DNA from 2 places in the Streptomyces odontotermitis genome. Region 1 is predicted to be linked to the other one. Evidence: predicted binding sites of a transcription regulator. Region 1 holds the regulator's gene; the other holds the start of a gene.
What was found. Region 1 encodes HspR, which represses chaperone genes until heat shock. Its sites were predicted from a motif close to TTGAGNNNNNNNNNCTCAA; they were not measured.

Region 1 (15,858 bases):
GCATTTCGAGCAGAGCACCGGCGACGTCGAAGTGCGCACCCTCGACGAAGTCACCGAACGACTCCTCGTCTTCGACCGCACCGTCGCCTTCATCCCCGCCAACCAGGACCGCACGGTGGCTCTCCGGCTCCACCAGCCGGATGTCGTGCACCACTTGGTCGCCATCTTCGACTGCCTGTGGCACAGGGCGACCCCCATGTATCCGGTCGCGGCCCACCCACCCACTGGCCAGGGAGGCATCACCCCGCGACAGCGGGCCATCGCCGCTCTCCTGACCGAAGGTCTCACCGACGGTCAGATCGCCACCCGCCTCAGCATGAACGTCCGCACAGCCCGCGTCCACATCGCCAAACTCGCCACCACTCTCGGCAGCACCAGCCGCGCCCAACTCGGCTACCTGCTCAGCCAGTCCAACGCCCTCGGCTCAGGCTTCGCCCGCTAGCCCCGCTAGCCCCGCCATTTTTTCTAGCCTCTTTGGGCCTCCTGACCCCATTAGTCCCTCCCTGTCCCCACCCCCGCACCCTGCACAGCAACAAGATGACGCTGGTGCCGCACCCGCAGGGCCCTGCATCGTGGATCCCGGCGGGACACGAGACACGGGGGGCCTCTGCCGAGGTCCGTCCCGCCGTGCGGAAGGTCCTGCGGCACAACTCCGACCGCAGGGCCGACTTTCCCCGGGCGTGCCCCGGCCGTCGACCTCCACCTGCTGCGCCGGGAGGAAGCCGGGGCACGCCCACCCTGCCCCTCGTGGGCAGGGACAGTCAGCCCACTAACCCACCCACCCCCGCAACAACCCCACCCGCTCAGCCCCCCGAGGCGACCCGCCCTCCCACGCGCGGCCCCACTCCGACATGGACGCCAGCGTCGTGGACATCGTCGCGGCGCCCTCCGTCAGGCGGGACAGGAGTGTGCGGGAGAGGTCGACCTCGGTCTGGGAGTAGCCCGTGGCCGCGGCGACGTACGCCGTCAGTTCGTGTTCCTCGCCGTCCGGGGACTCCACGCACACCGTCATCGCCGGGGCCTCGTCCGCGCCGCCGAGGCCGACCGTGAGGGCCAGGTCCACCACCGCGCCCACCTGGCGCTTCAGGGACTTCACGGGGATGTCCGCCACCGTCAGGGCGTGCACGTCCTCCCAGAGCCACAGGCCCGACTGGTTGTGGCCGAGGGCCACCACGCCCTCCGGTGTCAGGCGGACGCCGGGGGCCAGGCCCGACGGCTTCGCGCCCACGTACACATCGCCCTCGGCGATCCAGAACAGGCCCACCATGGCCATGTGTTGCTCACTTCCCCCACAACGATCACGTGATCAGGTCGCCCTCCGCAACGCGCGAAGGGGCCGGGAGGTTCCCGCCTCCCGGCCCCTTTGTACAAGCACTTCGCACGCGGAGAAGTGTTAGTCGCCCGGTCTCTTCGGGCGCCACACCACCAGCGCACTCGTCTGCTGCACATCCTGGTACGGCACCAGGTCGCGGCGGTACGAGGCGTGTACCGCCGCCTCACGTTGCTGCATGGCGGCGGCGGCTCCCTCCACGGCCGCGGAGAGCTCCGCGACGCGGGACTGGAGCGCGGCGACCTGGTTCTCCAGCTCGATGATGCGCTTGATGCCGGCCAGGTTGATGCCCTCTTCCTGCGACAACTGCTGCACCTGGCGGAGCAGTTCGATGTCGCGGGCCGAGTAGCGGCGGCCCCGGCCCGCGGTGCGGTCGGGGGAGACCAGGCCCAGGCGGTCGTACTGGCGGAGGGTCTGCGGATGCAGTCCGCTCAGCTGTGCCGCCACCGAGATGACGTACACCGGGGTTTCGTCGGTCAGTTGGTAGGGGTTGCGTCGGCGGCCGTCCCTGTCCACTTTCCGTCACGCTCCCTTCGCGGCCTGGAACAGTTCTGCCCGCGGATCCTCGCCCGCAGTCGCCTTCCGGTACGACTCCAGTGCTTCCTTCGCCGAGTCGGTGAGGGAAGTGGGAACCGTGACTTCCACCGTCACCAGGAGGTCGCCGCGGGTGCCGTCCTTGCGGACCGCGCCCTTGCCGCGGGCCCGCATCGTACGGCCGTTGGGCGTCCCCGGCGGCAGCTTGAGGGTCACGGGCGGACCGCCGAGGGTCGGCACCTTGACCTCGCCGCCGAGCGTGGCCTCCGCGAACGTCACCGGCACCGTCACCGTGAGGTTGTCGCCCTTGCGGCCGAAGACCGGGTGGGCGTCGACGTGGACAACGACGTACAAGTCGCCCGCCGGGCCGCCCCGTTCACCGGGAGCGCCCTTGCCGCGGAGGCGGATGCGCTGACCGTCCGAGACGCCCGCCGGGATGCGGACCTGCATCGTGCGCGAGGACTTCGCGCGGCCCGAGCCCTTGCAGGTGTCGCAGGGGTCCTGGGCGATCAGCCCGCGGCCCTTGCAGTCCACGCAGGGGTCGGTGAGCGAGAAGCCTCCGCCGCCGCCTCGCGATACCTGGCCGGTGCCCACGCACGTGGGACACACGCGCGGTGAGCCGTTCTTGTCGCCCGTGCCCGAGCACGCCTTGCAGGGGGCCTGGGACGACATGCGCAACGGGACCGTCGCGCCGTCCACCGCCTCCGTGAAGCTGAGCGTGACCTCGGACTCGATGTCCTGGCCGCGGCGCGGCTGCGTGCGCGTCCCCGCGCCACCGCCGCCCCGGTTGAACAGGCCCCCGAAGACGTCACCGAGCCCGCCGCCGAAGCCGCCGGCGCCGCCCGCCCCACCGCCCTGGGCGCCGCCTCCGAAGAGGTCGCCCAGGTCGAAGTTGAACGTGCCGCCGCCGGCGCCGCCGGGGCCCGGCCTGAAGCCGCCGTTGCCGAAGAGAGCACGCGCCTCGTCGTACTCCTTGCGCTTCTTGGGGTCGCCGAGGACGTCATTCGCCTCGGAGATCTCCTTGAAGCGCTCCTCCGCCTTCGCGTTTCCCTTGTTGGCGTCCGGATGGTTCTCGCGCGCGAGCTTCCGGTACGCCTTCTTGATCTCGGCTTCGGTGGCGTCCTTGGGGACGCCGAGGACCTTGTAGTAGTCCTTCTCGATGAAGTCCTTGGTGCTCATCGGCCTCGACGTCCCTCCTCACTCATCTCAATGCCGTCAGCCCTCGTCCGGGCCACCGGTCTCCTTCTTCTCGTCCGCCTCGGCGGCCGAGGCGTCGGCGGTCCCTTCCGACTCCTTGACCGTCTGCGCGCCGGGCTGCGGCTCGGCCACCGCCACGCGCGCGGGACGGATGGTGCGCTCGCCGATCCGGTAGCCGGGCTGCAGGATCGCCACGCAGGTCGTCTCGGTGACGTCCGGTGCGTAGCTGTGCATCAGGGCTTCGTGGATCGTCGGGTCGAAGGGCTCGCCCTCCTTGCCGAACTGCTGGAGGCCGAGCTTCGCGACGACGGTCTCCATGGATTCCGCCACCGACTTGAAGCCGCCCACCAGCTCGCCGTGTTCACGGGCGCGGCCGATGTCGTCGAGGGTCGGGAGGAGCTCGGTGAGGAGGTTCGCCGCGGCGATCTCCTTCACCGTCACCCGGTCCCGCTCCACCCGGCGGCGGTAGTTCTGGTACTCGGCCTGCAGCCGCTGGAGGTCCGCGGTGCGCTCGTTGAGCGCGGTACGGACCTGGTCCAGCTGGGCGGTCAGGCCGACCGACTGGCTTGCGTCCCCGGCCGGGGCCGCCGGGCCCTCCTCGGTGGAGGGCTCGGCGGCCTTCGGCGCCGCGTCATCAGGGGTGGCGCCGGAGGGGACGTCGGGGTTCTCGGCGTCGCCGAGGCCCGGGGTCTCCTCAGTCATCAGGCGGCGCCGCCCTTCGCGTCACCGGGCTTCTCGTCGTCGACGATCTCGGCGTCCACGACGTCGTCGTCCTTCGACATGTTCGGGGCCTCGCCACCCGGAGCGGCACCCTCGGCGCCACCCGCGGCCTGCGCGCCCTGGGCGTCGGCGTACATGGCCTGGCCCAGCTTCTGCGAGACGGCGGCGACCTTCTCCGTGGCGGTGCGGATCTCGGCCGTGTCCTCGCCCTTGAGCTTCTCCTTCAGCTCGGTGACGGCTTCCTCGACCTCGGTCTTGACCTCGCCGGGGACCTTGTCCTCGTTGTCCTTGAGGAACTTCTCCGTCTGGTAGACGAGCTGCTCGCCCTGGTTGCGGGACTCGGCGGCCTCGCGGCGGCGGTGGTCCTCGTCCGCGTACTGCTCGGCCTCCTGGCGCATGCGGTCGACCTCGTCCTTCGGCAGCGAGGAGCCACCGGTGACGGTCATCTTCTGCTCCTTGCCCGTGCCCAGGTCCTTCGCGGTCACGTGCATGATGCCGTTGGCGTCGATGTCGAAGGAGACCTCGATCTGCGGGACGCCGCGGGGCGCGGGCGGCAGGCCCGTGAGCTCGAACATCCCGAGCTTCTTGTTGTACGCCGCGATCTCGCGCTCGCCCTGGTAGACCTGGATCTGCACCGACGGCTGGTTGTCCTCGGCCGTCGTGAAGATCTCCGAACGCTTCGTCGGGATCGTCGTGTTGCGCTCGATCAGCTTGGTCATGATGCCGCCCTTGGTCTCGATACCGAGGGACAGCGGGGTCACGTCGAGGAGCAGGACGTCCTTGACCTCACCCTTGAGGACACCGGCCTGGAGCGAGGCGCCGATGGCGACGACCTCGTCCGGGTTCACACCCTTGTTGGCCTCCTTGCCGCCGGTCAGCTCCTTGACCAGGTCGGCGACGGCGGGCATGCGGGTGGAGCCACCGACGAGAACGACGTGGTCGATCTCGCTCAGCTGGATGCCGGCGTCCTTGATGACGTTGTGGAACGGCGTCTTGCAGCGCTCCAGGAGGTCGGACGTGAGCTGCTGGAACTGGGCGCGCGTGAGCTTCTCGTCCAGGTGCAGCGGGCCCTCGGCGGAGGCCGTGATGTAGGGCAGGTTGATCGTGGTCTCGGTGGAGGAGGACAGCTCGATCTTGGCCTTCTCGGCGGCCTCACGGAGGCGCTGGAGCGCCATCTTGTCCTTGCCCAGGTCCACGCCGTGGCCGTTGTTGAACTGCTTGACCAGGTAGTCGACGACGCGCTGGTCCCAGTCGTCACCACCGAGGTGGTTGTCGCCGTTCGTGGCCTTCACCTCGACGACGCCGTCGCCGATCTCGAGCAGCGAGACGTCGAAGGTGCCGCCACCGAGGTCGAAGACGAGAATGGTCTGGTCGTCCTTGTCGAGGCCGTAGGCCAGGGCGGCCGCCGTCGGCTCGTTGACAATACGCAGGACGTTCAGGCCCGCGATCTCGCCGGCCTCCTTCGTCGCCTGGCGCTCGGAGTCGTTGAAGTACGCCGGGACGGTGATGACCGCGTCGGCCACCTTCTCGCCCAGGTACGACTCGGCGTCGCGCTTCAGCTTCTGCAGGATGAAGGCACTGATCTGCTGGGGGTTGAAGCCCTTGTCGTCGATGTCCACCTTCCAGTCGGTGCCCATGTGGCGCTTGACCGACCGGATGGTCCTGTCGACGTTGGTGACCGCCTGACGCTTCGCGACCTCGCCGACGAGCACCTCACCGTTCTTGGCGAAGGCGACGACGGACGGCGTGGTCCTGGCGCCCTCTGCGTTCGTGATGACGGTGGGCTCACCGCCCTCCAGAACGCTGACGACGGAGTTAGTCGTGCCCAGGTCGATGCCGACCGCACGTGCCATTTCGATTCCTCCAGATACCTTCTTGAGTGGAACTGACTCAAGGATGCATGACCCATCGGACATCGTCAACAGACCTGAGTCGAGGCCACTCAACTTTTATCCCGCCCTTACAGGCAGGAACGCGACACGGGCGAGGCGCCGCAAGCCTTTTTCCCGCTTTGTCGGGGTAGACCAGCGGTTCGCCCCGCGGTCACTGCCGCAGCAGCTCAAGCACCCCCTTCTCGGCACTGAGCCGCCCCGCGTACCCCCACGGCCCGTTCGCGTCGCCATCCGCGTCGCCGCCTGGTCACGCACCGCCCCGTTCTCACCGCTGGGCGCCCCGGAGGCGTAGAACCGGAGGCGTAGAACCGGAGGCGTAGAAGCGGTGAACGAGTGTGATCCTCAACGGAGTTCACCGTTCTGCGGAACCGGCAGGATCCTCGGCGGGCGCACCGCGATGCGCGCCAGGTACTCCGGGTTGTTGCGCAGATAGCGGCGCCACCGGCGGCGCGGCTCCTTCGACAGGCGGTACGCCCGCTCCAGGCCGCGGCCGCGCATCCACTCGGGCGCCTGCGGCACGCGGCCCGTGTGGAAGCCGAAGGCGGCGCCGACTCCGAGCAGCGCGGACGCGTTCAGGCGGGGCCGGTGGGAGGCCATCCAGCGCTCCTGCTTCGGCGTGGCCAGGCCCACCCAGACCAGGTCCGCGCCGCTGGCGTTGATGCGCGCGACCGCCTCCTCGTCCTCGGCCCCGGTGAGCGGGCGGAAGGGCGGGGAGTGAGTGCCCACGATCCTCAGACCACGGAATCGGCAGGTGAGCCGGGAGGCGAGGAGCTCGGGCACGCCGGGTCCGCCGCCGTACAGGTACGAGGTCCAGCCTCGCTCGGCGGCCCGGCGCAGCGTGGCCAGCATCAGGTCGGGCCCGTAGACCCGGTCCATCCACCACGCCCCGGCCCGGTGCCCGGCCCACACCATGGGCATCCCGTCGGGGACGGTGAGCCCGGAGGCGTTGTGGACGGCGCGGAGTTCGGGGTCGCGGACGGATTCCATGACGCCGTGGACGCCGGTGACGCAGACGTAGCTGCGGACGGCGCCGTCCGACTGCACCCAGCGGGTGATCTCGTCGAGGGCGACGCGGGGCCCGACGGCGCTGACGGCGGTGCCGAGCACATCGACGCGGGGGATCACCATGGCGGTCGCCGTCAGACCTGGTGGGGGCGGCCGTCGAGCTGGGCCTTCACCTGGTCGTACACCCAGCGGTAGGTGGGCTCCAGGCCCTCCAGGAGGGAGATCCCGGGCTGCCAGCCGAGCTCCTTGTAGATCCGGGTGTTGTCGCTGTTGCGGCAGCGCACCCCGAGCGGGCCCGGGATGTGACGGTGGCTCAGCTCGACTCCGGCGATCTGCTCGACGACGGCGTACAGCTGGTTGATGGAGACCAGTTGGCCGGAGCCGACGTTGAGGGGCTCGGTCACCTCGCTGCGGGCCAGGCGCAGGGTGCCTTCGACGCAGTCGTCGATGTAGGTGAAGGAGCGGGTCTGCTCGCCGTCGCCCCAGATCTCCACCTCGCGCGCGCCGGACAGGACGGCGGCGGCGACCTTGCGGCAGGCGGCGGCCGGTGCCTTCTCGCGGCCGCCGGTCCAGGTCCCGTACGGGCCGTAGACGTTGTGGTAGCGGGCGGCGCGGGCGGCGAGTCCGTAGTCCTCGCGGAAGTGGCGGGCCATGCGCTCGCTGAAGAGCTTCTCCCAGCCGTAGCCGTCCTCGGCCATCGCCGGGTAGGCGTCCTGTTCGCGCAGCGCGGTGACGTCGGCGTCGGTCTGCTTGTCGGCGGCGTAGACGCAGGCGGAGGAGGAGTAGAAGTAGCGGCCGACGCCGCTGTCGCGGGCGGCGAGCAGCATGTGGGTGCTGGAGAGGACGGACAGCATGCAGGCGGCCTTGTGGGACTCGATGAAGCCCATGCCGCCCGTGTCGGCGGCGAGGTGGTAGACCTCGCCGGCGCCGCCGTCGAGGACCTGCACGCAGGCGTCCCGCAGGGAGAGGTCGCGGACGGTGTTCACCGCGTCGGCGTGGACCTGGTACCACTCCTCGACCGGCTTGCGGTCGACGGCGCGGACGCTCTTCCCCTCGGCGAGCAGGGCACGGGTGAGGTGCCCTCCGATGAAGCCGCCCGCCCCGGTCACCACCGCGTCGATGTTCGCCACGCGCCTTCTCCTTCATCCACGCCAAATGGGCCAAACCCTGGCAAAAAATACATTCGTTGATCGTCAGCCCCGGCGCGCACAAGCACCGTCGGCCGGGTCGCCAGCCATTCAGCCGAGAAGTCGGCGCATTCTTCGCGCGACGGGCACAACGCATCCGCGCGCCGGGGCCCGCCGCCCGGCACCACCCCGTCTCATGCGCGCATGACCCACGTGACCGCCGCCCCACCGACCGCACGCCGGCCGGCATCGGCCTGTACGCGTGCAGCGGCGCCCGGCGATCCGGTTTGCCCGGTGAGGCAAGCCTGAGCGACACAGATCACCGCCGCCCTGGCTACAGTGCAACCCCGTAAATGGGTAGTCTCAGACGGACTCCATAAGTTACCGCTTAGTAATCGCGTGGCCGGCTGAGCCAGTCAGTCAGCTACGAAGTCCGCCTCGCAGGCCCGAGGAGCCCTCAATGCAACTCGCCGCGATCATCGTGTCGCTCGTCCTAATCGCGGTCGGCGTCGCGCTGTTCGGCCGTGCCATCCTCCAGATCTGGAACTTCGTACGGCTCGGCCAGCCCGTCCCCGCCGGCACCCGTACCGACGACCCCAAGCAGCGCACCATCACGGTGGTCAAGGAGTTCCTCGGCCATACGCGGATGAACCGCTGGGGCATCGTCGGCGTCGCGCACTGGTTCGTGGCGGTGGGGTTCTTCTCGCTGCTCCTGACGATCGTCAACGCCGTCGGGCAGCTCTTCAAGGCCGACTGGATGCTGCCGCTCATCGGTGACTGGGCGCCGTACAACATCTTCGTCGAGCTCATCGGCACGCTGACGATCATCGGCATCGCGACGCTCATCGTCATCCGGCAGCTGAGCCGCCCCGGCCGACCGGGCCGCAAGTCGCGCTTCGCGGGCTCCAACATCGGCCAGGCGTACTTCGTCGAGGCCGTCATCCTCATCGTCGGCGTCTGCATCTTCATGCTGCACGCCCTCGAGGGCGCCCAGCACCACGTGGACGGCTACGAGGCGTCGTTCTTCATCTCGTACCCGGTCGTCTCCTGGCTGGACGGGATGGACCTGTCCACCCTCCAGAACCTCACGTACTTCTTCGCGGGCCTGAAGATCGCGACCTCCTTCATCTGGATGATCACGGTCGCCCTGAAGACCGACATGGGCGTGGCCTGGCACCGCTTCCTCGCCTTCCCCAACATCTGGTTCAAGCGCGAGGCGGACGGCGACGTGGCGCTCGGCGCGCTGCAGCCGATGACCTCCGGCGGGGAGCCCATCGACTGGGAGGACCCGGCCGAGGACGCCGTCTTCGGTGTCTCCCAGGTCGAGCAGTTCTCCTGGAAGGGCATCCTCGACTTCTCCACCTGCACCGAGTGCGGCCGCTGCCAGTCGCAGTGCCCCGCCTGGAACACGGGCAAGCCGCTCTCCCCGAAGCTGCTCATCATGTCGCTGCGCGACCACGCGCACGCCAAGGCCCCGTACCTGCTCGCCGGTGGCGGCAAGTCCATGGAGGGCGAGGAGAAGGCGAGCGAGGAGCAGCTCAAGGACGTTCCCGCCGCCGCCCTGGCGGAGGCCGAGCGGCCGCTGATCGGGACGCACGAGGAGAACGGCGTCATCGACCCGGACGTGCTCTGGTCCTGCACCACCTGTGGTGCGTGCGTGGAGCAGTGCCCCGTCGACATCGAGCACATCGACCACATCGTCGACATGCGCCGCTACCAGGTGATGATCGAGAGCGCCTTCCCGTCCGAGGCGGGCACGATGCTCAAGAACCTGGAGAAGAAGGGCAACCCCTGGGGCCTGGCGAAGAAGCAGCGCCTGGAGTGGCTCAAGGAGGTCGACTTCGAGGTCCCGGTCGTCGGCAAGGACATCGAGGATCTGACGGAGGTCGAGTACCTCTACTGGGTCGGCTGCGCGGGCGCCCTGGAGGACCGCGCCAAGAAGACCACCAAGGCATTCGCGGAGCTGCTGCACATCGCGGGCGTCAAGTTCGCGATCATGGGCGGCGACGAGAAGTGCACCGGTGACTCGGCCCGCCGCCTCGGCAACGAGCCGCTGTTCCAGCAGCTCGGCCAGGAGAACGTCATGGCGCTCAACATGGCGTTCGGCGAGGAGCTCGACGACGACGGCAAGGCGACGGAGGAATCCCGTAAGCCCCGGTCCGCGAAGAAGATCGTCGCGACCTGCCCGCACTGCCTCAACACCCTCGGCAACGAGTACCCGCAGCTCGGCGGCGACTACGAGGTCATCCACCACACCCAGCTGCTCCAGCACCTGGTGGACGAGGGCAAGTTGATCCCGGTGACCCCGGTCGAGGGCATCATCACCTACCACGACCCGTGCTACCTGGGCCGCCACAACAAGATCTACACGCCCCCGCGCGAGATCATCGGCAAGGTCCCGGGGCTCAGGAACGAAGAGATGCACCGGCACAAGGAGCGCGGCTTCTGCTGTGGCGCCGGTGGTGCGCGGATGTGGATGGAGGAGCGGATCGGCAAGCGCATCAACAACGAGCGTGTGGACGAGGCCCTTTCCCTCAACCCCGACATCGTCTCCACCGCCTGCCCGTTCTGCCTCGTCATGCTGACCGACTCGGTCAACGGCAAGAAGAACGACGGCAAGGCGAAGGAGTCCATCCAGGTCGTGGACGTGGCGCAGCTCCTGCTCGACTCCGTGAAGACGCCGGTCGACCCGGCGGGCGAGGAGGAGTCGGCGGACGCGCCGGAGCCGGAGCCCGTCAAGTAGCGCGAACCGTACGGCCGAACGGCCGGTGCCGCCCCGGAAGGGACGGCACCGGCCGTTCGTCATGTCGGCGGGCAGGCACGTCGGTACGCCAGTACGCCGGTACGTCGGTGCCTGTGACCCCTGCGTGACCAAAGCGGCATCCCCCCGGGCTTACTCGTGTGCAGGGTGCAGGCGCATCATGTGGACGTTGTGACGTCTGGTGTGGTCGGGGTGGAGCGGCAATGCGGAGTGCGGGCATACGTGACAGTGGCGTGAGCGGGGACAGACCCGTGGGCCGGGGCCTGGGCTTGGGCCTGGGCCTGGGCCTGGGGCCGGTGCGGGGCGGGTACAGGGAGCGGGCGCGGCTCGTCTCTGTGGCGGTCGGCTGTGCGGCCCTGCTCACCCTCGCCACCGCCTGCGGCGGCAACGGCAGTGACAGCGGCGGCGGCTCCGGCAGCGGCAGCCACAAGCCCGTCAGCCTCGCCGGCAAGGGTGCCGCGCTCCGGCCCGTCCCGCAGGGCAAGGGCAGCCGCGTCGACGACGACTTCAACGGCGACGGCGCCCGTGACCTCGTACTCGACGACCTGGCGCACCCCGACGGGGGCGACGACGCCGGGATCGGAGTGCTGTACGGCGGTCCTGACGGACTGACGCCCGGGGCGCGGCAGTTGCTGACCGCGCACGCCAACGGGGCCCGCACCAAGGGCCAGCTGCCCGCCGCCTTCGAGTCGGAGGCGTCCTGCGATCTGAACAAGGACGGGTTCACCGACCTCGTCGTCTCCACCGACCCGCCGTACGACGGGCAGGGGCAGCCGCCCGTGCCGCTGCAGATCCTCTTCGGGTCGCCGCGCGGGCTCGCCGGCAAGGCCGTCAAGCTCCAGGTCCCGGCGCAGGCCCGGTTCGGCAACGACTGGGCCGACCAGCCCGCCTGCGGGGACTTCGACGGGGACGGCGCGAGCGACCTCGTGGTGCACGCCAGCGGGGCCCGGCTGAGCTTCCTGCGCGGGCCGTTCACGCGCAAGGGCGCCCCGCGCGCCGCCGGGAAGCCGCTGCTCTCGCCGGGCAACGACATCCTGCCGCTGCCCGCGACGGACGTGGACCGGGACGGCTACGACGACATCGTGGTCCGGAAGGCGGGCGGCACCCTCAGCGTCGTCCGCGGCGGGCCGAAGGGGCCCAACCGGACCGGGGTGCTGCTCCCGTCGGGAACCGACGTGGCCTTCGGACGCTTCGGGAAGGGCAAGGGCACGGACGCCGCCGTCGCCGGGCCGCGCGGCGTCGCGCTCCGGTACGACGTGCCGGGCACGGTGCGCGGCACGCTGGAGGCGCGCGACGTCTCCGTGGACGCCGGGGACTTCGACGGCGACGGGCTGAGCGAGCTCGTGCTGAGCGGGGCGGGCAGCGGAAGCGGGGGCGGCGCCGGGGACGTCCGGGTGCTGCGGGCCCGCGCGTCGGGGCTGGTGGAGAACGCCACCGCACTCGTCGGCCCCAGCGCCGGTTCCCGTTCTGCCCAGGGCACCACGCGCGTCCTGAAGGTCGCGGACTTCGACGGGGACAAGAAGGCCGACCTGGTGCTCCAGACGTCGCTGGCCTCCGGCGGGGACACGGTGGGCGTCCATCCGGGGGCGGAGCCGGGGACGCTGGTGTCGCGCAAGGCCCAACTCACCTTCTCCACAGCCGAGTTCACCGCCATGGAGAAGTCTTAGTGAAGTGGCATGCGCCCGGTGCCGCGCTGTGCTGCGCCGTGCTCCTGTCCGGGTGCGGGCTCTTCACCGGCGGGGAGCCGGACGGCGCCGCCGCGCCCGCGCCCTCCGGGGCCCGCCCGGCCGCCGGAAAGCCCGCGAAATCCGGGCACCCCGTCCACCTGAAGGACCTCAACGGCGACGGCTACGACGACTTCGCGGGCCCCCTCGCCTCCCGCGAGCACGGCACTTCGCTCGTCGTCGTCTACGGCTCGAAGGGCGGGCTCCACCCCGGGTGGCATACCACCTTGCCGGGCGGCGGCCCCGACTCCGGGTACGGCTCTCCGCTCCGCGCCGACCTCGACGGCGACGGCTTCCCCGACCTCGTCGCCCCGCGGCAGCAGGGCGAGAAGGTCGAGACCCTTGCCCTGTACGGCGGGCCGCGCGGCGTCTCGCAGCCGCGCCGCCTCTCGGTTCCGGACGCCTTCCGGCCGACGGCGGCGGGCGACTTCGACGGCGACGGCAACGCCGACCTCACCGGCGGCAGGACGATCCAGTTCGGTCCCTTCGAAGACGGCAGGCCCGCCCGGACAGGCCGCGTCAGCGGCGATCACGGGGCAGCGCAGAGCGGTGTCACCGGCGACTTCGACGGCGACGGGCGCACGGACGCGCTGTTCACCTACCCGTACGACGCCGATGACTACGAGCAGAACGACGACCCGCCGGACGGGCCGCCGCAGACCGCCTACTTCCGGGGCGGCCCGCAGGGCCTGACCAGAGCCTCCGCCGAGGCGATCGGCTCCGCCATGGGCGGCTACGAGGGTGCCGGCGGCGCCACCGCCGGTGACGTGGACGGCGACGGCATCGACGACCTCGTGGTCTCACCGGGCCCGGGCGATCTGGAACCCGGCACGCTCACCCTCTTCTACGGCTCCAAGTCGGGCCCCGGCAAAGGTCGTTCGCCCGAGGTCCTCCAGGGGCGCGGCTCCACCTGGGGCTCGGGCACGGAGATCGGCGACGTCACCGGCGACGGCCGCGCCGACCTGCTGACCGGCAGGCCCGGCTTCCACCTCATCGACCCGGACAGGCTGATCCTGCTGCCCGCGTCGGCGAAGGGCGGCTTCGACGTGGCGACCGGGCAGACCGTGAGCGGGGACGACAAGGGGCTGCCGGACGGCGTGGAGGCGTTCAGGTTCGGGGCGCAGGCACTGCTCGACGCGGACGGCGACGGGCGCCAGGACGTGGTCGCCTTCACGCAGCGGCACGACAAGGAGGCCGGGCTGTTCCTGGTGTTCCCGGGCGGGCCGGACGGGCTCGACATGGGGCGGGTGCGGCACTTCGGCAGCAAGGAGCTCGGCGTCCGGCTGGGCCGCCCGTAGGTCGGGCTGGGCCGCCCGTAGGTCGGGCTGGGCCGCCCGTAGGTCACCATCGCGCAGCCATTCGTCCAACTCAGCCCCCCATAGGGCGATTTGCCCCGCGCGCCGTTCACCTGGAAGCCAACTTCCCGCCCCCGGCGCACAACCCTTCGCGCACCCCACGAGTCACATCCCCGACAGCTCCACCCCTCTGTCAGGGAGTTCCCGTGCGCGTACGAACACTGGCCGCCACCGCGACCGTCGCGGCCCTCGCCGCGACGGGCCTGACCCTGCCCCTCGCGGGCTCGGCGAGCGCCGCCACGACGCTCAGCGACGACTACAACGGCGACGGCTACCGCGACCTCGCCATCGGCAACCCCAAGACCAACTCCGTGACTGTCACGCTCGGTTCGGCGAACGGCATCGCGGCCGCCCGCCACATCACGCTCACCCAGGAGACCTCCGAGGTGCCCGGGAAGACCGAGCCGGAGGACGCCTTCGGCGACAGCCTCACCAGCGGCGACGTCAACCACGACGGCTTCGCGGACCTGATCGTCGGCGCCCCCGGCGAGCGGGTGGAGGGCAGGCCCACCGGCTCCGTCACCATCCTGTGGGGCAACGAGTCGGGCTTCGCCTCCGGCGGCCTGGTCCTGAACGCCCCCGCCGACACCGAGGGCCGCTTCGGCGAGGGCGTGGCCTTCGGCGACATGGACTTCGACGGCTCCCCGAACCTCGCCGTGATCAGCGGCGACAACTGGTGGTACTACGCCGAGGGCGTGCCCGACCCGGACCGCCCCTTCGGCCTGGAGGTCGACTTCCTGCCCAAGGGCGTGCGCCTGACCGGCATGGACGCCGGGAAGTTCCAGTCCAAGGACATCGTCTCGTACGTCCTGTACGGGGAGCGGGCCGACGGCGGCGCCTACACCGCGCACCTCCCGGCGGGCGCCGGTGACTACGGCTACTACGCGAAGGTCCTCGCCGAGGGCGACGACCCCACCGCGACCCGCGACACCGCCGCGCACGCCGACCTCGACGGCGACGGCTTCGACGACCTCATCACCGGCAACTCCCGCGCGGGCAAGGGCGGTTCGGTGACCGTCCGGATGGGCGGCCACGGCAACGAACTGGGCGCCCCGGTGACGTACGACCAGTCCAGCACGGGCGTCCCCGGCACAGACGAGCCGGGCGACCGCTTCGGCGCGGCGGTGACCGCGGGCGACGTGACCGGCGACGGCCACCCCGACATCGCGGTGGGCGCGCCCGGCGAGAACGTCGGCGGCGTCGCGGGTACCGGCAGCGTGGTCCTGCTCAAGGGCACCGCGAACGGCCGCCCGGGCGCCGGGACGTCCTGGCACCAGGAGACGGCGGGCGTCCCCGGAGTCGCCGAGCCCGAGGACCACTTCGGCTCCTCGCTGCGCCTCAAGGACATCAACAAGAACGGCAGGGCGGACCTCGCGATCGCGGCGAACGGCGAGGACATCGGCACGACGTCCGACGTCGGCGCGGTGTGGGTGCTGCGCGGCACGACGACCGGCCTCACCTCCTCGTACGCGACGTCCTTCAACGGCTCGGACTTCCGCGTGGGCGGCGGGGCGAACGCGGACTTCGGCCACACGCTGCGCTGACCCTCCTCGCGGACCCCTCCTCGCGGCCCCGCCCTCGCAGACCCGCCCTCGCAGACCCGCCCTCGCAGACCTACTTCCACTGAACCCCCTTTACTTTTAAGTGAGTTGGAGAGACTCAGTGTCACGACACGCACAGCACGTGCGCACACCCGTGCGTCAGCGCAACAAGCTGCTCGCCGCCGGCGCCCTGTGCGCCGCCACCGTCCTCGGGCTCGGGGCCCTCACCGCGGGCGGCGCCTCCGCGGCCACGCCCTCGAAGCTGAAGTCCGACTTCAACGGCGACGGCTACGCGGACCTCGCGGTCGGCATGCCCTCCGCCACGGTCGGCGGCAAGGCCAAGGCCGGATACGTCAACGTCGTCTGGGGCGGCGAGAAGGGCCTCGGCAAGCACGGCTCGGTCAACGTCTCCCAGGGCACCAGCGGCGTGCCCGGCACGGTGGAGGCGGGCGACCTCTTCGGCACCGCCGTCACGGCCGCCGACTTCAACGGCGACGGCTACGCCGACCTGGCCGTCTCCGCCCCCGAGGAGGCCATCGGCGACACCCCCTCGATGGGGACCGTCTCGGTGGTGTGGGGCTCCGCGAACGGCTTCACCAAGGGCGGCATCACCGCCCTCAAGAGCGGCACCGAGGACACCCGTATCGGCCGCATCATGACGGCCGGCGACTA
Region 2 (15,858 bases), on a different contig from region 1:
ACCCTGGGGATCCGGCAGGCCCGCCTGGTCCCCGGCGAGACCGGCTGGGACTTCGAGGCCCAGCCGATCTGACGGGCGGCAGCGCGCATACGCCGGGGCCCGGCCCCGAGTCAGTCGCTGACTCGGGGCCGGGCCCCGGCAATCCGTTGGGGTCCGCTCGAGGACTATGCCTCGAAGACCTCACGGATCAGCTGCTCCTGCTCCGCCTGGTGGCGCTTCGCGGAGCCGACCGCCGGAGAGGAGCCGTGCGGCCGCGAGATGCGGCGCAGGCGCTCGCCGTGCGGGATGTCGGCGCCGACCGCCAGGTCCAGGTGGTCGATCAGGTTGAGCGCGATGAAGGGCCAGGCGCCCTGGTTCGCGGGCTCTTCCTGGGCCCACAGGTATTTCTCCGCGTTCGGGAACTTGGCGATCTCCGCCTGGAGTTCCGCACCCGGCAGCGGGTACAGACGCTCGATGCGGATGATCGCCGTGTCCGTGGCGCCGCGCTTGACCCGCTCCGCCTCCAGGTCGTAGTAGACCTTGCCCGCGCAGAAGACGACCTTGCGGACCGCCGCCGGGTCGACCGACTCGTCGCCGATGACCGGGCGGAAGCCGCCCGTGGTGAACTCCTCCGCCTTCGACGCCGCGGCCTTCAGGCGCAGCATCGACTTCGGGGTGAAGACGACCAGCGGCTTGTGGTGCGGGTTGTGCACCTGCCACCGCAGGAGGTGGAAGTAGTTCGACGGGAGGGTCGGCATCGCGACCGTCATGTTGTTCTGCGCGCACAGCTGGAGGAAGCGCTCCGGGCGGGCCGACGAGTGGTCGGGGCCCTGGCCCTCGTAGCCGTGCGGGAGGAGCAGGGTGACGCCGGACGTCTGCGCCCACTTCTGCTCCGCCGACGAGATGAACTCGTCCACGACCGTCTGCGCGCCGTTCACGAAGTCGCCGAACTGGGCCTCCCACATGACGAGCGACTCGGGACGGGCCAGCGAGTAGCCGTACTCGAAGCCCATCGCCGCGTACTCGGAGAGGAGGGAGTCGTAGACGTTGTAGCGCGCCTGGTCGTCCGAGAGGTACAGGAGCGGCGTGTAGTCGTCGCCCGTCTCCCGGTCGATCAGCACCGCGTGGCGCTGGCCGAACGTGCCGCGGCGGGAGTCCTGGCCCGCCAGACGGACCGGGGTGCCCTCCAGGAGCAGCGAGCCGATGGCGAGGGTCTCGCCCATGCCCCAGTCGATCGTGCCGTCCTCGACCATGGCCGCGCGGCGCTGCAGCTGGGGCAGCAGGCGCGGGTGGACGGTGACGTGCTCGGGGATGTTGACCTGGGACTCGGCGATCCGCTTGACGACCTCCTGGGTCACCGCGGTGTTCACCGCCACCGGGAACTCGGCCTGGGCGTCCGGGACTTCGGCCGGGGCGGGCTGCGAGGTGGCCTCGCGGACCTCGGTGAAGACCTTCTCCAGCTGGCCCTGGTAGTCCTGCAGGGCCTGCTCGGCCTCTTCCAGGGTGATGTCGCCGCGACCGATGAGGGACTCGGTGTAGAGCTTGCGCACCGAGCGCTTCTTGTCGATCAGGTCGTACATCAGCGGCTGCGTGAACGCCGGGTTGTCCGACTCGTTGTGCCCGCGGCGGCGGTAGCAGATGAGGTCGATCACCACGTCCTTGTTGAACGCCTGGCGGAACTCGAAGGCGAGCCGCGCGACGCGGACGACGGCCTCGGGGTCGTCGCCGTTCACGTGGAAGATCGGGGCCTCGATCATGCGGGCCACGTCGGTCGAGTACATGGAGGAGCGCGAGGACTCGGGCGCCGCCGTGAAGCCGACCTGGTTGTTGATGACGACGTGGACCGTGCCGCCCGTGCGGTAGCCGCGCAGCTGCGACATGTTGAGCGTCTCGGCCACCACGCCCTGGCCCGCGAAGGCCGCGTCGCCGTGGATCGCGACGGGCAGGACGGTGAAGTCCGTGCCGCCCTTGTTGATGACGTCCTGCTTGGCGCGGACGACACCCTCCAGGACCGGGTCGACCGCCTCCAGGTGCGAGGGGTTGGCGGCGAGGGAGACCTTGATCTGCTCGCCGTCCAGGCCGGTGAAGGTGCCCTCGGCGCCCAGGTGGTACTTCACGTCGCCGGAGCCGTGCATCGACTTCGGGTCGAGGTTGCCCTCGAACTCGCGGAAGATCTGGGCGTACGACTTGCCGACGATGTTCGCCAGGACGTTCAGCCGGCCGCGGTGGGCCATGCCGATGACGACCTCGTCCAGGCGGGACTCGGCGGCGGAGTCGATGACCGCGTCGAGCAGCGGGATGACGGACTCGCCGCCCTCCAGGGAGAACCGCTTCTGGCCGACGTACTTCGTCTGCAGGAAGGTCTCGAACGCCTCCGCGGAGTTCAGGCGGCGCAGGATGCGCAGCTGCTCCTCGCGCTCCGGCTTCGTGGCGTGCGTGCGCTCGATGCGGTCCTGCAGCCACTTGCGCTGCTTCGGGTCCTGGATGTGCATGAACTCGACGCCGGTGGTGCGGCAGTACGAGTCGCGCAGGACGCCGAGGATGTCGCGGAGCTTCATCATCGACTTGCCGGCGAAGCCGCCGACCGCGAACTCCCGCTCCAGGTCCCACAGGGTGAGGCCGTGCTCGGTGATGTCCAGGTCGGGGTGCTTGCGCTGGCGGTACTCCAGCGGGTCGGTGTCGGCCATGACGTGGCCGCGGACCCGGTAGGAGTGGATGAGCTCGAAGACGCGCGCGGCCTTGGTGACGTCGTCGTCGTGCGAGGCGTCGATGTCCTTGAGCCAGCGGACCGGCTCGTAGGGGATGCGCAGGGCCTTGAAGATCTCGTCGTAGAAGCCGTCCTCGCCGAGGAGGAGGTTGGCGACGATGCGCAGGAACTCGCCGGAGGCGGCGCCCTGGATGACCCGGTGGTCGTAGGTCGACGTGAGCGTCATGACCTTCGAGATGCCGAGCTTGTTGAGGGTGTCCTGGCTGGTGCCCTGGAACTCGGCCGGGTAGTCCATGGAGCCGACGCCCATGATGACCGACTGTCCGGGCATCAGGCGCGGCACGGAGTGGACGGTGCCGAGGCCGCCGGGGTTGGTCAGGGAGACCGTGACGCCGGTGAAGTCGTCCATGCCGAGCTTGCCGTCGCGGGCGCGCCGGACGATGTCCTCGTACGCCTGCCAGAACTCGAAGAAGTTGAGCGTCTCGGCCTTCTTGATGCCCGCTACAACCAGTTGGCGGTCGCCATTGGGCTTCACCAGGTCGATGGCGAGGCCGAAGTTGACGTGCTCCGGCTTGACCAGGGTGGGCTTGCCGTCCTTCTCCGCGAAGGAGTAGTTCATCGACGGCATGGCCTTGATGGCCTGCACCATCGCGTACCCGATGAGGTGCGTGAAGGAGATCTTCCCGCCGCGGGCGCGCTTGAGGTGGTTGTTGATGACGATGCGGTTGTCGAAGAGCAGCTTCACCGGGACCGCGCGGACCGACGTCGCCGTCGGGACCTCGATCGAGGCGTTCATGTTCTTCGCGACGGCGGCGGAGGGGCCGCGCAGCGTCACGTACTCGGGACCGGCCGGGGCCTCCGTGGCGGGCTCCGTCTTGGCGGCGGGCTTAGTGGCCGCGGGCTTCGCGGCGGGAGCGGCCGGGGCGGCCTTGGCCGGGGCCGGGGCGGCGGCCGCGGGCTTCGCAGCGGCAGGGGCTGCGGGCGCGGCGGGCGCTGCGGGAGTACTGGGTGCGGCCGGTGCGGCCGGGGACGTGGTCGACGCAGCCCCCGCGGCTGCGTTGCCCGACGGCTTCGCCGGAGCGGCGGTGGCGCCCGCCCCTGGCTTGTAGTCGGCGAAGAAGTCCCACCAGGCACGGTCGACCGAATTCGGGTCCTGGAGGTACTGCTGATAGATCTCGTCGACGAGCCACTCATTGGGACCGAAGGCTGCGGCAGGGTTCTTGCCCTGCCCGGCTTGGTCGGTCTCGGTGGAGATGCTCGAGTTACTGGGGGACTGTGGCGACACGGCGGTAACCGCCCTCTTCCGCTTCACAAGGTGATGGACAGCGGAAATAAAGGCTACGCCCCCAACCTCGCCAGGTGCAGGCCGGGCCCTGCATCCGTCGCGTAAGTCACACTGGATCGTGGGTTTCGGGGCTGTGAATGGCGGGAAACAAGCGAGGTTTCGTACACGTGGGGAGCCGCGTGGGTGTGTCGCCCCGCGGCTGCGTGCCTGACCATCGGCTCCGTCGTGTGCGCGATGCCCGGCCCGGTTCGAACCCTACGTCAAGTTCAGTCTTCGGGCAGGCCCGGAAGGGTGACCTCGATCCGGCAGCCCCGCGAGGATTCGGCCACCCCGATGTGGCCGCCGTGCAGATCGACCGCCCAGCGCGCGATGGCGAGGCCGAGTCCGGTGCCGCCGTCGCTGCCGGGGCCGTGCGGGACCGCGCCCGCGCCGCTGCCCCGGTTGAACCGCTCGAAGACCCGGTGCCACTCCGACTCGGGGATGCCGGGCCCCTCGTCCAGGACCTCCAGGTCGAGCGACTCGGGGTAGGGGCCGCGGCGTGCCCGGACGGTCACGCGGCCGTGCGGCGGGCTGTGCTTGACCGCGTTGTCGATGAGGTTCGCGACGACCTGGTGCAGGCGCTCGGCGTCCGCGTACGCCGTCAGTTCGGGCGGCGAGACGTCGAGGTGCAGATGGACGTCCGTACGGGTGTGGCTGCCGGAGCCGGACGGCATGCCCTTGCGCGCGGAGGCCACCATGTTGGCTTCCTTCAGGACGCCCGAGAGATAGGGCCAGACCTCGAAGCGGCGGGCCTTCAGGGGCACGACCCCGTTGTCGAGCCGGGACAGGTCCAGGAGCGTCTCGACCAGGCGGCCCAGGCGCTCGGTCTGCTTCAGGGCGGTGCGCATGGTCTCGGGGTCGGCCTCCACGACGCCGTCCACGACGTTCTCCAGGACCGCGCGCAGGGCCGCGATGGGGGTGCGCAGCTCGTGCGAGACGTTGGCGACGAGCTCCTTGCGCTGCTGGTCCTGGGCCTCCAGGTCGTCGGCCATGCGGTTGATGGTGGTGGCCACGTCGCCCAGCTCGTCGCGGCGGTCGGCGCCCTGCACGCGGCGGGTGTAGTCGCCGTGCGAGACGGCGCGGGCCACCGAGTTCATCTCGTCGAGGGGCGCGGTGAGGCTGTGCGCCACGAACTGGGTGATCAGGAGCGTCGCGATCACCGAGAAGACCGTGATGAAGCGCAGCTCGGTCTCGGTCTTCATGGCGACCACGAGCAGGCCCGTGGTGATGAAGACCGAGACGACGACCAGAGCGCCGAGCTTGGTCTTGATGGAGAACGGCCTCAGGGCTCCGAAGGGCCCGCTCATCTCGCGGCCGCCCTCACGGAGTGGGGGTCTCCAGCGCGTACCCCACGCCGTGCACCGTGCGGATCCGCTCCGCGCCGATCTTCCGGCGCAGCGCCTTGATGTGGCTGTCGACGGTACGGGTGCCCGAGGCGTCCGCCCAGTCCCAGACCTCGGCGAGGAGCTGCTCGCGGGAGAGCACCGCGCGCGGCGTGTTGGCGAGGCAGACCAGGAGGTCGAACTCGGTGGGCGTCAGGTGCACGTCCTCGCTGCGCACCCGGACCCGGCGCTGGGCGTGGTCGATCTCCAGCTCGCCGAGGCGCAGGATGCCGGAGCGCGGCGTGGTCGCGGCCAGGGCGGCCCGCTCGACCCGCCGGAGCAGGACGTGCACCCGGGCCGCCAGCTCACGCATCGAGAACGGCTTGGTCATGTAGTCGTCGGCGCCGACGCCGAGCCCGACCAGCATGTCCGTCTCGTCGTCACGCGCGGTCAGCATGAGGACCGGCACGGGGCGCTGGGCCTGCACGCGGCGGCAGACCTCCAGGCCGTCGAAGCCCGGCAGCATGACGTCCAGGATCAGCAGATCCGGCTGCCACGCCTGGGCGGTGTCGACGGCCGAGGGGCCGTCGGCCGCTGTCTGCACCACGAAACCCTCGGCCCGCAGCCGCACGGCGATGGCGTCGACGATGGTCGGATCGTCCTCGACCACCAGCACCCGGCGCTGCGCGCCGGGCATCGCCGCCGTGGCGCCGTTGTGGGAGGTGTGTGTCTGCTCCATCGCCCGCCCCTGACACTGATCGCTTGGTGTTCGGTCAGCAGAGTACGGGGCGTGACCGCACCTCGGCTACGCAGCCCTTACGGCGAGGTGGACCACGTCCGGTACGCCCCGGGCAACGGGGATCTCTTCCGTACGTACCTGCTGGAACCCGGCATTCCGTAGAGCGTCGTCGAAAGCGGGCGAGGGCTGCGCGGACCAGACGGCGAGGACGCCGCCGGGTGTGAGGCGGGCCCGGCAGGCGGCGAGTCCGGCGGGGGAGTAGAGGCTGTCGTTGCCGTCGGTGACGGTCCAGTCGGGGCCGTTGTCGATGTCGAGGCAGAGGGCGTCGTAGGTGTCCGCGGACTCCCGTACGTAGTCGACGAGGTCCACGAACCGGATGCTCGTGCGCGGGTCGGCGATCGCCTCGCGGGAGAGGGCGGACAGGGGCGGCCTGGGTCCGGAGCAGTGCCAGTGGATGATCGCGGGCTCGCGCTCCACGACGGTGATCCGGCCCCAGCGCGGGTCGGCGGCCGCGTGCGCGAGGGAGAAGCCGACGCCGAGGCCGCCGATGAGGACGCCCGGTGCGGGGCGGTCGTCCAGGGCGTCGCGGGCCGCGTCGACGAGGAGGCGCTCGGAGCGGCCGTCCGAAGTGTCCATCAGGAACGTGCCGTTGGCGATGATCTGCAGCAGCGCGCCGTGGCGGCGCAGCACGACCTCGCCGTAGGGGCCTTCGCGGCGGTCGAGCACGACCGGGGCGTTGGTGTCTTCGTGCATGCTCCCCATCCTCACCCATGCGGCCGGGTGCGGTCCCCCGCGGTGAGGACGGGGAGAGCCCGCTCGGATCCGCGGGCCGGAGCGACCCTGGACGGGCCGTCGAGCACTTCGCGCAGTGCGGCTTCTCCAGTGCGCTCGACCCGGAGCACTACGACATGACGGCGCGTCTGCGGGCCTACGTGGACCGGCTCCTGAGGTCGCTCACGGCGGACGGTTCGGGGCTGCCCGCAACGCGGGACCGGCCTGAGAGGTTGCTGTGAACTTCTGTGAATCGCGCCTCACGTGGCGTCGGTCATAGACAGCGCCGCAAAACTGGGCAAAGGGTGGGCGCAGACGGAAGGAGCGCCTCACTGTGAACTTGAGTTCCACCGCTGCCGCGGCGACCGCCGAGCCTTCGACCACCGACGCGCCGCCGCTGGACGGGATCCCGCGCCAGCAGGGCCGGGCCGGTGGCGTGAGACCTCCTGTGGTGAGTGCGCCGGATGCGGTGGACCAGGATCCGGGTGCGGCTGCCCAGGGCGCTGCCGCCGTCGCCGAGGCCGCGGCTCCGGCCGCGGGTGCGTGCGCCCGCACCGCCTCCTGGCGGAAGCTGCGCCCCTGGCGCATCCTGCCGACGCCCACCGGCACGCCCTTCACCTTCGGCTACGCGGCCGTGCTCACCGCGACCTCGCTGCTCGCGCAGTACGCCGACCCGTCCTTCGTGTCCGGACTGCAGCAGGGCTCCAGCACGGACGTCGCGCACCTCACGCAGCAGCCGCTGCTCGTCCTCGTCGCCAGCGCGCTGTGGATCGCGGGCGGCATCACCTCCCCGTACGCCATCGGGTTCCTGCTCGTCCTGACCGCGCTCGAACGCCGCATCGGCGCGCTGCGCACCGCCGGGGTCTTCCTGCTCGGGCACGTCGTGGCGACGCTGGCCACCGAAGTGCCGGTCGGGCTCTCGGTGTTGGCGGGCCATCTGCCCGACAGTTCGCTGCACCGGCTCGACTACGGCATCAGCTTCGGCGTCGCCGCCAGCGTCGGCGCGCTCGCCGGGCTGCTCACGCCGTGGCTGCGCTGGACGGTGCTCGCCGGGTTCGGCTGGATGCTCGTCGACGACCTCATCGCCTTCACCGACCCGATGACCAACTGGGGCCATCTGCTGTCCCTGGTGATCGGCGTCTCCACCTGGCCGCTGGTGCGGCGCTGGCGTCAGGCCCGCGGACCGGGCTCCTCCGGGCGGGCCCCGCGCAAGGCGTAGAGCACCCCGCCCGCGGCGAACAGCCCCACGGCCACCGCCCAGGCCGCCCCCTGCGGCCCCGGCTGCATCACCCACGCCCACACGGCGGGCGCACCCCCCGCCTCCCTCGGCGCCGCGAGGTACACGGCGCTCCCGTACACCGTGACCGGCAGCCAGCTCAGGCGCGCCCCGAGGAGGGCCGCCGACGCGGCCGCGAGCCCGGTGTCGCCCAGTGCGTTGCGGACGATCGCGGCGGCGCCCCACCGCCCCGGATCCCCTGGCACGGCGAGCGCGAGCAGGCATGCGGCCAGGGCAGTCAGGACGAGCAGTTGAGCGGCCCGGCGCGGCCACCAGGGGCGCACGGCCGTGCGGTCGAGGTCGTCGCTGTGGCTGTGCAGTCCGGTGCCGATCGCCGAGGCGGCGAGCAGCGGGGCGAGCACCACCACGGGGACCCGGGCGTTGCCCCCGTACCCGAGCTGTTCCTGCAGCCAGTGCGCGCCCCACGCGGCGACGGCGGCGGCCCCGGCGAGGGTGGTGAGGGTGAGAGGGAGGGCGCGGGAACGGGCGTAGAGGAAGGCGCCGTTGCGGTGGGTGAGAGGGAGACCGGTCATGGCACGGGCACCTGCTCCGGGTCGCAGGAGTCCACGGCGAAGTACCGCGTGAGGTACGCCTTCCGCTCCTTGTCCGACATCGCCTCGATCTTCTTCAACTGCCGCTCGGCGCCCTCTCCGTAGTACGAGAAGGAGGGCACAGGGGCGAGCCACTGGAGCACGGCGTCGCTGATGTTCGTGGCGCGCTCCCCGTACCGGTTGCCGTCGTCGACCTCCGCGCTCGTGCAGTCCCGGTCCTGAAACAGTTCGCCCGCGGCCGTGTTCGCGTAGAAGTCGGGGTCGGTGAGGTGGTCGCGGAGGACCGAGAAATCCAGTCCCGCGAGCCGGTCCGCGCCCTTCGCGGGCGCGTAGCGGGGCTTGTCGCGCTGCCTCGGCCGCGCGTCCCAGGGCCCGCCCACCAGCCGCTCCGGCACACCCCCGACGCCGCGCAGCTTCGCCCGGAAGCCCGCCGTCGCCCGGCTCACGTCGGGCAGCAGCTTGCTCTCGACGGCGGTCACGCACACCTGGGGCGTGCCGCCGTCGCAGACCAGGGCGGCGGCCTCGGGGTCGGGGCGCCACAGGTCGTCGGCGGTGTGCACGAGGAGCGCGCCCGCGCAGGCCGCGGCGGCCAGCGGGACGAGGGCGACGGCGCGCACGCGGGCGGCGTACCCGAGCAGCACGGCGCCCGCGATCCCCGCCGCCCACACCACGGCGGCGGCCCCGAACCACCACACCGGCCGGTCCCAGTCATAGCTGTGCTCCAGGGCGGGGCTCAGCCAGCGGGCGTCGCGCGTCGAGTAGGTGGGGGCGCCCAGGGCGAGGTAGCCGAGCGCGGCGAGCAGCGGCGCGGTGAGCCGCCACGGGACGACCCTGCCCGCCACGAACCCGATCAGCGACAGCGAGGCGAGGGCCACCGCGTCGGCCGCGATCAGCGACAGGAAGGGGCTGCCGCCGCCCGCGTACGGCCAGGTCGCGAGGAGCGAGCCGGCCGCCGCGAGCAGATATCCGGCGGCGGGCCAGAACGCGGTGGGCGCGGCGGCGAGCAGGGTCTGGCGCAGTGGGGTGCGGGGCAGCGAGGCGCGCAGCGGACCGGTGCGCCGGCGCCGCTCACGGCCGCCGCTCCAGCACCCCGCGGCGAGGGCGAGGGGCCCGCCGAGCAGCAGCCCCGACGACCGCAGCAGGTCGCAGGTGCGGGCCCAGTGGCCCTGCCAGTCGTTGGTGTGGGCGCCCATGCCGAACGCGACGACGGCCACCACGGCGAGCCCGGACCAGGGGCCGATGCCGCGCCGGAGTTCGGTGGTGAGGGGGTGGGCGCGCAGGCGGAGGGAGAGGGGGGTGGGGGCGGTGGGCGCCGTGCCGGGTGCGGGGGAGGCGCCGAGGAGGGTCATCGGGCGCCCTCTGTGCGGGAGTTGGGGGCCGTGGCCGTTGCCGTGCCCGACCGGTGGCTGCGCAGGGCCGCCGTGTAGCCGCGCTCGATGGGGCTGCCGCCGGGGCTGCCGGAGCCGTCGTCGGTGGCTCCGGCGGTCTCGGTGCCGAGGCCGGCGAGCGTCGCGGGCGTGCCGCGGTAGGCGACCCGGCCCGCCTCGACGAGGGTGACCTCGGTGCAGGCCGCGGCCACGTCCTCGACGAGGTGCGTGGAGACGACGACCGTCGCCTCCGTGCCCAACTCCTGGAGCAGCGTCCGGAATGCGACGCGCTGCTCCGGGTCGAGCCCGGCGGTCGGCTCGTCGAGGAGCAGCACGTCGGGGTCGTTGACGACGGCCTGCGCGATGCCGACGCGGCGGACCATGCCGCCGGAGAGCGTCTTCACCTTCGCGTCGATGCGGTCGGCGAGCCCGACCCGGCGCACCGCGCGCTCCACCGCGGCCGCCGTCCGCGCGGGCGGCATCTCCTTGAGCCACGCGACGTACGCCACGAACTCCCGCACCGTGAAGCCCGGGTAGTACCCGAACTCCTGCGGCAGATAGCCGAGCCGGCGCCGCGCAGCGGACCGCTCGCGGTGCCCGGCCACGTCGGCGCCGAAGAGCTCGACCCGCCCGCCGTCCGGCTTCGCGACCGTCGCGAGGACGCGGATCAGCGAGGTCTTGCCCGCCCCGTTCGGGCCGAGCAGGCCGTGCACGCCGGTGCCGAAGCCGAGGTCGACCGCGTCGAGGGCGAGGGTCCTGCGGTGGCGGACGGTGAGCCCGCTGACGCGGACGGCAGGGTCAGGAGGAGCGGCGCGCAGCGCCTCGGTCGAGGGCGGTGGTGGGAGACGGGTGGGAGTGCTGCTCTCGTGGTCGGTCACGGTGCCTCCGTACGGCGGTGGAAGTCGAAGGAGTGGCGGCGCAGCCCGAGCAGGGCGGCGCCGAGGGCGGCCGCGAGGGCCCAACTCCCCTGCGACGCGGGCCCGGAGACATACCGGGCCAGCTGCTCGGCGAGCGCGCCGCTGGGGAAGACGCCGGGCGCGCGGCCGTCACCGGACGCCGCGAGGGCGGGCCCGAGCACGGCGAGCAGCCAGGCCGTCGCGGTGACGCCGGTGGCGGCGCGGCAGCCGACGCAGGAGCCGAGGGCGAGGGCGGCCAGGGTGAGGGCGAGGCACGGCAGGAGCAGCGCGGCGGCGCCCGGTGCGGCGCCCATGGCGGGCAGGGCGGCGCCCACGGCGGTGAGCAGCGGCAGGCTCACGCCGAGGACGACGGCGGTCCGCGTCAGGAGCAGCCGCAGCCCGCCACCGGGAGTCGAGGCGGTGATCTCGTACATGGGGTCGGCATGCGCCCCGTAGGACAACCCCACCCCGGCCAGCGGCAGTACGGGCGCGAGGGCGAACAGCATCGGCCTGGCCCCGCCGAACCCGGCCCCGTGCGCGAGCCCGAGCGCCCCCGCGCACACGACGAGCAGGGCCGCCACCCAGGCCCCGCGCAGGGCGGGCCCGACGGCCCACAGCAGCCGCAGCGCCCAGCGCGGCCGTGACGGAGGGGACCCGTCGGGCGCGGATCCCCGTACGGCCCGCGACGGCCGGAGCCGCGGCCCCCGCCGCGGCCGCGCCGAGGAAGACCCGGCGGCGACGGACCCCCGTACCGTCGCCGCGGTCTCCACGCGGACGGTCTCCACGCGGACGGCCTCCGCGAGCACGGCCTCCCGCACTGTGCCCAGCACGGCCCCCGCCGTCCCGTCCCGCACCGCCGCCGACACCGCCCCCGCGCAGTCCGCGCAGGACTCCACGTGCTTCTCCAGCGACCACGCGTCCGGTTCCGGCAGGTCGCCGGTCGCGTACCGGGCCGCCAGGTCGCCGGTCACGTGCCAGGGCGGGCGCCCCGGCTCTCGTACGGTCATGTCAGTCCTCCCAACGGGTCGCCGCCTGGGGAGAGTTGGGCGAGCGCGGCGCGCAGCTCGCGGCGGGCGCGCATCGCCCGGGTCTTCACGGTGCCCTCGGGTATGCCGAGGAGCCGTGCGGTCTCGCGGGTGGTGAGCCCGTCCACGACGGTGGCCCGGAGCACCTCGCGCAGCTCGGGGGAGATCCGGTCGAGCGCGGTGCCCACGTCCCCGTACTCGAGCGCGGCGAGCACGCGGTCCTCGGCGGACGGCGCCGCCTGCTCGGGGGCGCTCTCCGTGGCGGCGCGCTGCGCCGCGACGGCCCGTGCCTGCGCGCGCCCGGCGTCCACCAGGCGGCGGGCCGCGATCACCCAGAGCCAGCCCCCGGCCTCCCCGCCCCGGTGCGCGGCGGCCGAGCGCCACACGGTGAGGAAGGTGTCCTGGAGCACTTCCCGTACGACGTCGGGGTCCGCGCACCGCCGGGTGAGCCGCGCGTGCAGCCACCCGGCGTGCCGGTCGTAGAGCACGGCCAGCGCCTGTGCGTCCCCGTCGGCGACGGCCCGCAGCAGCGCCGCGTCGTCGTCCCCCCGGTCGGCCCCCATGGGGCGGAACAGTCTCACGTCCCCTCTATCGCCCGCGCCCCGCCGGGCGGTTCACGGACCCCTCGGAGCCACACCGCCCCACGGTGATCGCTCACAGCGAACACCCCCGGGGGAACAATGGCGCGCTCACGAGCATTGAGTCGGCATAGCTCAACTTGAATGCCTAAGGGGAGATCATGGCTGCTGAGTCCAACACGGCGAACACTCTGCTCACGCTGCCCGTGCTGCCGCTCGACGACGAGGTCGTGCTGCCCGGCATGGTGGTCCCGTTCGACCTGTCCGACACTGATGTGCGCGCGGCGGTGGAGGCCGCCCAGGCGGCCGCCCGCTCCGGTGCCAGCAAGCCGCAGGTGCTGCTTGTTCCGCGCATCGACGGGACCTACGCCGCGACGGGTGTCCTCGGGACCGTCGAGCAGGTGGGCCGTCTCTCCGACGGCGACCCGGGCGCCCTCATCCGGGCGCGCGGCCGCGTCCGCATCGGCGCGGGCACCACCGGCCCCGGCGCCGCCCTCTGGGTGGAGGGGCTGCGGCTCGACGACTCCGGCCCCGACCCCCTTCCCGGCGCCGTCGCCGAGCTCGTCACGGAGTACAAGGCGCTCGCCACCAGCTGGCTCAAGAAGCGCGGCGCCTGGCAGGTCGTGGACCGCGTCCAGCAGATCGACGACGTGTCCGCGCTCGCCGACAACTCCGGCTACTCGCCCTTCCTCAGCATCGGGCAGAAGATCGAACTCCTGGAGACCGCCGACCCGGTCGCCCGGCTGAAGCTCGCCACCGAGCAGCTGCGCGAGCACCTCGCCGAGCAGGACGTCGCCGAGTCCATCGCCAAGGACGTCCAGGAGGGCGTCGACAAGCAGCAGCGCGAGTTCCTGCTGCGCCGCCAGCTCGACGCCGTCCGCAAGGAGCTGCGCGAGCTGAATGGTGAGAGCGGTGACGAGGACGAGTCCGACGACTACCGGGCCCGTGTCGAGGCCGCCGACCTCCCCGAGAAGGTCCGCGAGGCCGCCCTCAAGGAAGTCGAGAAGCTGGAGCGGGCCAGCGACCAGTCCCCCGAGGGCGGCTGGATCCGCACCTGGCTCGACACCGTCCTCGAACTCCCCTGGAACGAGCGGACCGAGGACGCCTACGACATCCGCGGCGCCCAGGAGGTCCTGGACGCCGAGCACGCGGGCCTCCAGGACGTGAAGGAGCGCATCACCGAGTACCTGGCCGTGCGCAAGCGCCGCACCGACCGGGGCCTGGGCGTGGTCGGCGGCCGCCGCGGCGGTGCCGTGCTCGCCCTCGTCGGCCCGCCCGGCGTCGGCAAGACCTCGCTCGGCGAGTCCGTCGCGCACGCGATGGGGCGGAAGTTCGTGCGCGTGGCGCTGGGCGGCGTGCGCGACGAGGCCGAGATCCGCGGCCACCGGCGCACGTACGTGGGCGCCCTGCCGGGCCGGATCGTGCGCGCGATCAAGGAGGCCGGGTCGATGAACCCCGTCGTCCTCCTCGACGAGATCGACAAGGTGGGCTCCGACTTCCGGGGCGACCCGGCCGCCGCCCTCCTCGAAGTCCTCGACCCGGCGCAGAACCACACCTTCCGCGACCACTACCTGGAGGTCGAACTCGACCTGAGCGACGTGGTGTTCCTCGCGACGGCCAACGTCCTGGAAGCCATCCCGGAGGCGCTGCTCGACCGCATGGAACTGGTCCGGCTGGACGGCTACACCGAGGACGAGAAGGTCGTCATCGCCCGCGACCACCTGCTCCCGCGCCAGCTGGAGCGCGCGGGCCTCGCGACGGGCGAGGTGGCCATCGACGAGGGCGCGCTGCGCAAGCTCGCCGGCGAGTACACCCGCGAGGCCGGGGTGCGCACCCTGGAGCGGACCGTCGCACGGCTGCTCCGCAAGGTCGCGGCCCAGCACGAACTGGGCGACCGCGAGCTGCCGTTCACGGTCACCGAGGACGAGCTGCGCGGCCTCATCGGGCGCCCGCACCACGTGCCCGAGTCCGCCCAGGACCCGGCCGAGCGGCGCACCGCGGTGCCGGGCGTCGCGACCGGGCTCGCGGTGACCGGGGCGGGCGGCGACGTGCTCTTCGTCGAGGCGTCGCTCGCCGACCCGGAGACGGGCGCGGCGGGCCTCCAGCTCACCGGCCAGCTGGGCGACGTGATGAAGGAGTCCGCGCACATCGCGCTCTCCTTCCTGCGCTCGCACGGCGCCGAACTGGAGCTGCCCGTGGCCGACTTGAAGGACCGGGGCGTGCACATCCACTTCCCGGCGGGCGCGGTCCCGAAGGACGGCCCGAGCGCGGGCATCACCCTGACGACCGCCCTCGCGTCGCTCCTCTCCGGCCGCCTGGTCCGCACGGACGTCGCCATGACCGGCGAGGTCTCGCTGACCGGCCGTGTCCTGCCCATCGGCGGCGTCAAGCAGAAGCTGCTCGCCGCGCACCGCGCCGGGATCACCACGGTGATCGTCCCGAAGCGGAACGAGGCGGACCTCGACGACGTCCCCGCCGAGGTCCTGGAGAGGCTGGACGTGCACACGGTGACGGACGTCCGCCAGGTGCTCGAACTGGCCCTGACCCCGGCGAAGGTGGACGGCGAGGTGCAGGTTCCGGCGGCCGCGTGAGGGAGGCTGCCGGTGCGCGAAGGCCCGGACCCTGTATGGGGTCCGGGCCCGCGTGCGTCCGAGTGCGCCTAACCGTTCGCGAGCGCCTGCAAGCGGTCGTACGCCCCGTTGAACTTGTTGTGGTCGCCGACCGTGGGGCCCGTCGACGTGTACTGCCAGATCGTGTGGAAGCCCCAGCCCGCGGGCAGTTCGCCGGGGCTCGTGTTGTAGCGGGCGATCCACAGCGGGTTGTTCGCGGCGAAGCCGCCGTAGTTGCCGGTGCACTGCTTCCACCAGCTCGTGGCCGTGTAGATCACGGCGTCCCGCCCGGTGCGGGCCTTGTACTGGTTGAGGAAGTCCCGGATCCAGCTGACCATGCCGCTGGCCGACTTGCCGAAGCAGGCCGCCCCGTACGGGTTCCACTCGATGTCGAGCGCGCCCGGCAGGGTCTTGCCGTCCTTGGACCAGCCGCCGCCGTGGTCCACGAAGTAGTTGGCCTGGGTGGCGCCGCTCGTGGTGTCGGGGGTGGCGAAGTGGTACGAGCCGCGGATCATGCCGACGTTGTAGGAGCCGTTGTACTGCTGGGCGAAGTACGGGTTCGTGTAGGAGGTGGACTCCGTGGCCTTGACGTAGGCCCACCGCACCCCGCTGTTCCAGAGGGTCTGCCAGGCGACGTTGCCCTGGTGGCTGCTGACGTCGACGCCCTCGACGCTCGCTGCGTTCCCGTCACTCGGGGCGGGCCCCTGGCCGTCG

Region 2: a site for HspR is predicted at 12,656-12,674, ahead of lon (endopeptidase La). Genes of this name have one in related genera too.

What each region holds. Positions count from the first base shown of each region.
Region 1 covers NZ_JBNJLS010000039.1:4,242-20,099, reverse strand. The annotation lists gene ACQB60_RS45385 (helix-turn-helix transcriptional regulator) at 1-442, shown strand, start outside; gene ACQB60_RS45380 (hypothetical protein) at 770-1,273, opposite strand; gene ACQB60_RS45375 (heat shock protein transcriptional repressor HspR) at 1,394-1,846, opposite strand; gene dnaJ (molecular chaperone DnaJ) at 1,853-3,043, opposite strand; gene grpE (nucleotide exchange factor GrpE) at 3,080-3,763, opposite strand; gene dnaK (molecular chaperone DnaK) at 3,763-5,634, opposite strand; gene ACQB60_RS45355 (WecB/TagA/CpsF family glycosyltransferase) at 6,016-6,801, opposite strand; gene ACQB60_RS45350 (NAD-dependent epimerase/dehydratase family protein) at 6,813-7,799, opposite strand; gene ACQB60_RS45345 ((Fe-S)-binding protein) at 8,266-10,548, shown strand; gene ACQB60_RS45340 (FG-GAP repeat domain-containing protein) at 10,800-12,233, shown strand; gene ACQB60_RS45335 (FG-GAP repeat domain-containing protein) at 12,233-13,588, shown strand; gene ACQB60_RS45330 (FG-GAP and VCBS repeat-containing protein) at 13,792-15,189, shown strand; gene ACQB60_RS45325 (FG-GAP-like repeat-containing protein) at 15,329-15,858, shown strand, end outside.
Region 2 covers NZ_JBNJLS010000028.1:80,877-96,734, forward strand. The annotation lists gene fxsT (FxSxx-COOH system tetratricopeptide repeat protein) at 1-72, shown strand, start outside; gene ACQB60_RS42045 (multifunctional oxoglutarate decarboxylase/oxoglutarate dehydrogenase thiamine pyrophosphate-binding subunit/dihydrolipoyllysine-residue succinyltransferase subunit) at 165-3,971, opposite strand; gene ACQB60_RS42050 (sensor histidine kinase) at 4,238-5,317, opposite strand; gene ACQB60_RS42055 (response regulator transcription factor) at 5,331-6,071, opposite strand; gene ACQB60_RS42060 (spermidine synthase family protein) at 6,138-6,833, opposite strand; gene ACQB60_RS42065 (hypothetical protein) at 6,842-7,084, shown strand; gene ACQB60_RS42070 (rhomboid-like protein) at 7,177-8,061, shown strand; gene ACQB60_RS42075 (hypothetical protein) at 8,013-8,651, opposite strand; gene ACQB60_RS42080 (hypothetical protein) at 8,648-10,018, opposite strand; gene ACQB60_RS42085 (ABC transporter ATP-binding protein) at 10,015-10,854, opposite strand; gene ACQB60_RS42090 (zf-HC2 domain-containing protein) at 10,911-11,939, opposite strand; gene ACQB60_RS42095 (RNA polymerase sigma factor) at 11,936-12,520, opposite strand; gene lon (endopeptidase La) at 12,697-15,126, shown strand; gene ACQB60_RS42105 (lysozyme) at 15,195-15,858, opposite strand, start outside.